Regions from separate parts of the Ectothiorhodospira variabilis genome, predicted to be linked through region 3. Evidence: riboswitches for the same ligand, from Rfam matches in the RefSeq annotation. Region 3 holds a riboswitch; each other region holds the start of a gene.
What was found. Region 3 has a riboswitch for cobalamin ahead of cobW (cobalamin biosynthesis protein CobW). Riboswitches for the same ligand answer to the same signal wherever they lie in the genome.
Positions count from the first base shown of each region.

Region 1: it holds a riboswitch for cobalamin, as region 3 does, so the genes downstream of both, bluB (5,6-dimethylbenzimidazole synthase) here and cobW (cobalamin biosynthesis protein CobW) in region 3, are expected to answer to the same signal.
Region 2: it holds a riboswitch for cobalamin, as region 3 does, so the genes downstream of both, LPW30_RS05610 (TonB-dependent receptor domain-containing protein) here and cobW (cobalamin biosynthesis protein CobW) in region 3, are expected to answer to the same signal.

Region 1 is NZ_JAJNAO010000010.1:26,270-28,533, forward strand. It holds gene LPW30_RS10860 (ABC transporter permease) at 1-405, opposite strand, end outside; gene LPW30_RS10865 (ABC transporter ATP-binding protein) at 408-1,049, opposite strand; cobalamin riboswitch at 1,096-1,297, shown strand; gene bluB (5,6-dimethylbenzimidazole synthase) at 1,347-2,099, shown strand; gene LPW30_RS10875 (DUF2235 domain-containing protein) at 2,251-2,264, shown strand, end outside.
Region 2 is NZ_JAJNAO010000003.1:166,805-169,068, reverse strand. It holds gene LPW30_RS05610 (TonB-dependent receptor domain-containing protein) at 1-1,125, opposite strand, end outside; cobalamin riboswitch at 1,290-1,543, opposite strand; gene LPW30_RS05605 (cobalamin-binding protein) at 2,129-2,264, shown strand, end outside.
Region 3 is NZ_JAJNAO010000009.1:121,794-124,057, forward strand. It holds gene cobN (cobaltochelatase subunit CobN) at 1-189, opposite strand, end outside; gene cobW (cobalamin biosynthesis protein CobW) at 189-1,271, opposite strand; cobalamin riboswitch at 1,392-1,632, opposite strand; gene LPW30_RS10675 (MBL fold metallo-hydrolase) at 1,796-2,264, shown strand, end outside.

The DNA.
Region 1 (2,264 bases), on a different contig from region 3:
CATGCCCAGCAACGGGATGGCGTACTGGGGCTCCCACCAGGGGGCCGGGCTGATGATGACCGTGAGGGCCAGGATGGTGGCCGTGAAGGCCGAGGTGAACATGGCCAGTGTGCCAATGCCGTATCCCCACCAGCCCCGAAACCGCCGGGCCTGGCGCGCCATGACCTCGCGCCCCGCCACCAGCAGCATGATCAGCGCCATGAGGGCCACCCAGTACAGGGCTGCGTGTTCGAACAGGGTGGTGAGTACCAGACCAATGAGCAGCAACTGGATCACCGTGCGTGCCGCCGCCACCAGCAGGCTTCGGGAAAGCCCCATGCCCACGCGGCTCGTCAGGACCGCCAGGGCAATCACCAGCAGAGCGGCAATACTCAGATCCCAGGGAGAAAGGTAGATCACATCCATGCTCAGGACCTCGATGCCATTGCCGGGTCGGCCAGCCGCCCCTGATCCATCATCAGCAAACGGCCACCCAGCCTGTCGCGCTGCTCGTGATCATGGCTGACCCAGATGACCCCGGCTTCCCGTTCCCTCACATACCCCATGACCAGCGCTTCCATGCGCAGGGTGTTTTCAGGATCCAGGTTGGCCGTGGCCTCATCCAGGAGCAGCACCCTCGGGCCGTTGCCCAGCATCCTTGCCAGCGCCAGGCGCTGACGCTCGCCGCTGGAGAGACGTTCCACCTCCCATTGGCGCACCTCCGGGGTGAATCCCAACTGCTGCAGCCAGTCGTCCTGCACCCCCGTGAGATGCTCATCCACGGTGTCCGCCCACCACACGGGATCTGCCGGCAGATACCCTACCTGACGCCGCCATAAGGCCGGAGGGATGGTGGCCCGCGGCTGGCCGGCCAACCACACCTGACCACGATGGGGGTCCAGATCGGCAATGGCCCGAAGTAGCAGCGACTTGCCCGCGCCGGAGGGCCCGGCAATGAGCAGCAACGCCCCAGGCGCCAGTTCCAGATCGACCGGCCCTACATGATCGGATTGCAAACCCGTCAGTTTCAGCAAGGGGTCAGCGGTGACGGCGTAGGTGGGGGCATCCATCACCACAGTATACCGGACGAACGATCCGCTATACTGTGCCCGAAAATTCATCAACCCGCTGTCGGGTGCCCGTTCGTCCACGGGAGAATCGGGAATGCGGTGGGGTGATCGATCAAGGATCACCGAGTCCGCAACGCGCCCAGCGCTGTGAGGGGGATCGCGCAGACATCGAGCCACTGCCATGGGCGGGAAGGCGTCCGCGCGGGACGAACCCGAGTCAGAAGACCGGCCCGACAGTTTCTTTGCACGGCAGCAAGGCCGGGCTGCCGTCCCACCTGCTTGAACAAGGGGAACAACATGCAGGCTGGTGATTCAACACCTGATCAACACCGCTTCAACGAGGCCGAACGCAAGGCCATCTATCGCAACATGCTCTGCCGGAGAGACGTGCGGGGGCAATTCCTGCCCGACCCGGTGCCCGATGACATGCTGGCCCGCATCCTGACCGCGGCCCATTTTGCACCCTCGGTGGGCTACATGCAGCCCTGGAGCTTTGTGGTCGTCAAGGACCCACAGATCAAGCATCGGGCCCATCAGGCCTTCACCCGCGCCAATGAGGAGGCAGCAGGGATGTTCGAAGGCGAAAAGCAGGAGACGTATCGCAGCCTGCGCCTGGAAGGCATCCTGGATGCGCCCATCAATCTGTGCATCACCTGCGACCGGGACCGCGCCGGCCCGGTGGTGATCGGTCGCACCCACGACCATCGGATGGACCTGTACAGCGTGGTCTGCGCCGTGCAGAACCTGTGGCTGGCGGCACGCAGCGAGGGGCTGGGCGTGGGCTGGGTGAGCATCTTCCGGCCCGAAGACATCCGACAGGTACTGAATCTGCCCGATGAGATCGTCCCCGTGGCCTATTTATGCATTGGCCGGGTCAGCCACTTCCATGACAAGCCCGAACTGGAAGCCGCCGGCTGGCGTCCCCGGTTACCGCTGGAGCAATTGATCCATGTGGATGGCTGGGGGCATGCCCCTGCCGAGGACGACGAACTGGTCAAGGCCGTCCAGGCATGCCAGGCCAGGGCAAGCCGCTCCGAAGTCCCGCTTTAGGGCCTGCGCTCCCGCTCACCCTGTGCTCGCCTCCGTCGGCGCCCCTGCGGGTGCCGACGGCATTCGGCCCGTGCAAGACCTCACCGTTCGTGAATCCCCTGCTACGCTCATGGTAGGGCCGCTCGGGCCGACTGCGTGGGGATGAACCAAGATGACAAGAAAACG
Region 2 (2,264 bases), on a different contig from region 3:
GGTTTCGTGGCCAAAGGTCTCATTATCATCGTGCCTCAGGCTCCATGCCAGATCATACCTACCCAACTCCACCTGCCATTGCGCGTACAATCCGACATTATCTCTGCGAGTTTCCGAATAGTCGCTGGAGACATTGACACGGTCATTTTGGTAATCCATACCTAACGTGAGCATGTGGCGCTCCGCGAGAGCCACATCATTTTGCCAATTAAAAAGATTCCTCGATGTCTCAAACTTACTAGGCCAGTCGCTAAATGTTTCCAACTCATCTCGACTATGGGCAACTGAAAAAGTACTGTACCAAATGTCCGCCAATTGCCCACGCACGCCAAATTGTGAGGCGTGCTGTCTGAATTCCTGCCTATCACCCGACCCACCACTGTCAAAATCACTCTCACCTTCCGCATGTAGCAGAGAGCCGAAAATCTCAAAGCCGTTTTTCAACTCATGAGACAAGCGGGCCGACACGGAGCTATTCTCATAACCATCCCGGCGATCATCGGCGGTCTCGTCTTGCACATTGATGCCATCAGTGGATAAATGACTGACTGAGAGATTGTAGCGAGTACTTCCCGTGGAACCGGACAGGCCCGCACCCATCTCCCTGGTATTGAAAGAGCCTGCACCCAGATGTGCCCGAAGTTTCGCGGGACCATCCCCTTCCTTGGTAAACACCTGAATAACTCCACCGATAGCATCCGACCCATAAAGACTGGTTCGTGGTCCACGGACAATCTCTACGCGCTCAATCTCTGCAGGAGGTAAATATTGCCACGCAGCTTGCCCCGTGGTTGCTGATCCCATCCGCACCCCATCAACCAGCAACAAAGTGTGATCCGAGTTAGTCCCACGCATGAAAAGACTGGTGGTCTTGCCAAAAGGCCCGTTCTGGGTCAGGCCAATACCCGCCCGCCCCCTCAACAAATCCACAAACTCCTTCGGCTGCAACCGCTCGATCTCCTCCCGCTCGATCACGGTCACGGAGGCCAGGGTCTGGTCGGTGGTCTGGGCTGTGCGGGTGGGGGTGACCAGGATGGGGTCCAGTTGGGCCACCTGTTCCTGGGCAGTAGCGAGGGAAGGAATGGCCAGCAGAACGGCTGCCGGCAGGAAGGATCGGGTTTGCATGAGTATGTGCTCTCCGGTGCGCCGCCCGCGCACCTGTGTATGGGCCAGGGTGCGGCACGAGGAGAGCAGCGGATCAATCAGACCCATCGGTGCAAGGCGCACCGGAAAGCCAGATCCACCGGAATGAGACCCGAGAAGACGAGCCGCGCAAAGCCCTCCGCAATGCCGCGTGAACGCATCAGGCCGGTCTCCGGGCTCGCGGACGGGTCATCTTTGACCGGGTCAAGGCACCTTCCCACGCTTGCGCGCAGTGGCTTCACGCCTTGCCGGGGTTGCTGCGCTGACATGCAGAAACCCTCGTCTCGCCTACCGTTGCGGGGGCAGCGCCGGACTGGTCTGCTGAATCTGGCAGACATACCGGCTTCCCGTTTCACCAGACGGATGTCAATCATCTGGCACCTGAAGCGAGGCGGTATCATACGCAAACGATTGTGGATATTCCAATGCGGGCCGCAGGGGTTACTGTCAGGGCAGATGGACATCCATGCACCTGAGGCGCGCCCATTCGCGGCCGAGGGCCGCTCCCACAAGGCTCCATTCAAGCCTGGGAGCCCCCCCCCGAACGCAAGCCCCAACGCGTCCGGTCTGCCTCCGGGGTGGGTTTCTGGAGGCGGGTGTTCGCCGCATGGATGCGGCGGTCAAGCCTACAGGGACGTATTCACGGCGTCCCGCCGCAAGAAATGCACCCCGGAGGCAGACCCTGGGCACGGCGCAAAGCCCAGGCACCCTGGAGGCAGACCCCAGGCATACTGCAAAGCCCAGGCACCCTGGAGGCAGACCCCAGGCATGCAGCAAAGCCCAGGCGCATGGGAGGAAGGCCTTTGGGCACGGTGCAAAACCCAGGCACACAGGAGGTATCAGACCCATTCGCGGCCGAGGGCCGCTCCTACAGGAGGCGGGCGCTGGGAGGGTTGGATACCGGTGGGCGCGGAGGATCATGCAGGTGGTCAGCACCCGCATCGCTGTTATGATGCCCTCCTTTCAAGCGCCCGACCCCAACACCATGAGACACCCCAACCACATAAGCCATACACCTCCAATTCCCCGCAAATGGGCACAAATAGCCGCCATTTGCGCCCTTCTTACAAGCGCTCCAGCAATCACAAACGCTCACGCGCAGCCCGTGACGGTCACCGATG
Region 3 (2,264 bases):
CAGGCGAACGGATGGGTAGTTGTCTTCCCCCACGGGGCCCGACCGGGCCTGTGGGCATTGGGAGGCCAGCAGGGCCAGGGTGGTATCCGCGGCACTGAGGATGACGATATCGGCGGGCGTCTGATCCAGACGCGTGATCACCGAGTCGTCGTCGACGAACCCGCCGGGTTGTGCCGCCAGCAGATGCATCAGGCCGTCGCCGCCAGAACCGCCGGTTGCAGGGCCTGCTCCAGGGCCTCGGCCGAGAGGTCCTGACCGATCAGCACCAGACGGGTTGCGCGATCCTCCCCGGCACCCCAGGGGCGGTCAAAGTAGCTGTCAAAACGACTTCCCACCCCATGCACCACGAGGCGCATGCGCTTGTCGGGCAGGGCCGCGAAGCCCTTCACGCGGAAGATGCGGTGATCCCGCACCACTTGCTGCAACCGTTCCAGCAGCCTGTCGCGATCCACCTGCGGCAGCCTCACCACCACCGAGTCGAACTGATCGTGGTCATGATCATGGTGATGATCTCCCTCCCCATGGGCATGGTCATGATGCCCGGCGCGCAGGTGGATATGCGCTTCGGAGGCATTGCCCAGCCCGATCATGAGCGCGGGATCCACCCGCCCATGGTCGCTGGAGAGGATTTTCACCGGGGGCGGGATCTCGGCGCGCACGAGTGCCGTGACCCGCTCCACTGCCGCCGCATCCACAAGATCGGTCTTGCTCAGCACCACCAGATCCGCCGCGGATAGCTGATCCTCGAAGAGTTCATGAAGTGTGGAGTCGTGATCCAGGTTCGGGTCGGCGCGGCGTTGCCGGTCCACCGCCTCGGGGTTGGCGGCGAACTGTCCCTGGGCGGTGGCGGGCACGTCCACCACGGTGACCACGGCATCCACGGTGCAGCCGGTCTTGATCTCCGGCCAGTTGAAGGCCTGCACCAGGGGCTTGGGCAGCGCCAGGCCGGAGGTCTCGATGAGGATGTGATCGATCTCGTCCCGGCGGTCCATCAGGGCCTTCATCACGGGATAAAAGGCCTCCTGCACGGTACAGCACAGACAGCCATTGGCCAGTTCGTAGAGCGTGCCGGCGTCCTCTCCGGATTCGTCGCAGCCAATGCCGCAGCCCCTGAGGATCTCGCCATCCATGCCCAGTTCGCCAAACTCGTTGACGATGACGGCAATCCGCCGCCCCTGGGCATTGTCCAGGAGATGACGCAGCAGGGTGGTCTTGCCACTGCCCAGAAAGCCGGTGACGATGGTGGCCGGGATTCTTGATCTGGATATCATGGAAATGCTCGCTCGCGCGCCGCCCGCGCATCGATGGGATGGATGCGCCACGAAGGCGGTACGTGCCACGGAGGAGAGATCAAGCGCGGTCCGGCTCCACCCGGCACGCCGCACCCCGCGGCACCTGGTCTTCAACAGGCCGGTCTCCGGGCTTGTGGTGGGTGTTCAAGGTGGGGAGCTGCCTTCCCATGAGATCCGCCCGGGGGACGGGGTCTCACAGTGGCCTGGGTTCTCCACGTTCACCACTTACCGTTGCGGGGGCAGCGCCGGAGTGATCGCCTGGGCGATGTCACCGGCTTCCCGTTTCAACCCGATGGATGGGCCACGAAGGCCCCGGGTCACCTGCTGAAGTCTGAAGATAACCTCATAAACTTAACAGGCATCCGGCCCGGGCTCAAATCGGAGACGTGCCGGATCCTCAGGAGGCCTTGGCAGCGATCGGGCATATCGTTATGCTTTTATTGGCATAAGAAAGGGGGGTGGGGCGTCCCGCCTCCCACTTTTCAACATGACCGAGGAACAGCATGATTGCCCGTACTCCCGCACTCCTCTCCACCCTGATTGGACTGATGATCTCCTCCCTGACCACAGCCTTGGCGGGTGAGGACCGACCCATCGAACGGATCCTCGAGCCGCGGGCCATCACAGAGCAGATCCATTACTTTTATGGGTCCCTGGAAAATCGAACCCAGGCCAACCTGGGCATGAACAATAACGTGGGTTTTGTGATCACCGACGAAGGGGTGGTGCTGATCGATAGCGGCCCCAGCCATCATGTGGCCCAACGCATTGAACAGGCTGTGGCTGACCTGACCGACCAGCCCATCACCCATGTGATCAATCTGGGCAGCCAGGATCACCGCTGGCTGGGAAATGACTACTTCCTCTCCCAGGGTGCCGAGATCCTGGCCCTTGAACGCACTGCCGCCACCCAGGCGGAGTTTGCCCGACAGCACCTGGATCGCCTCACGGACACCCTGGGCGCGGCGACCA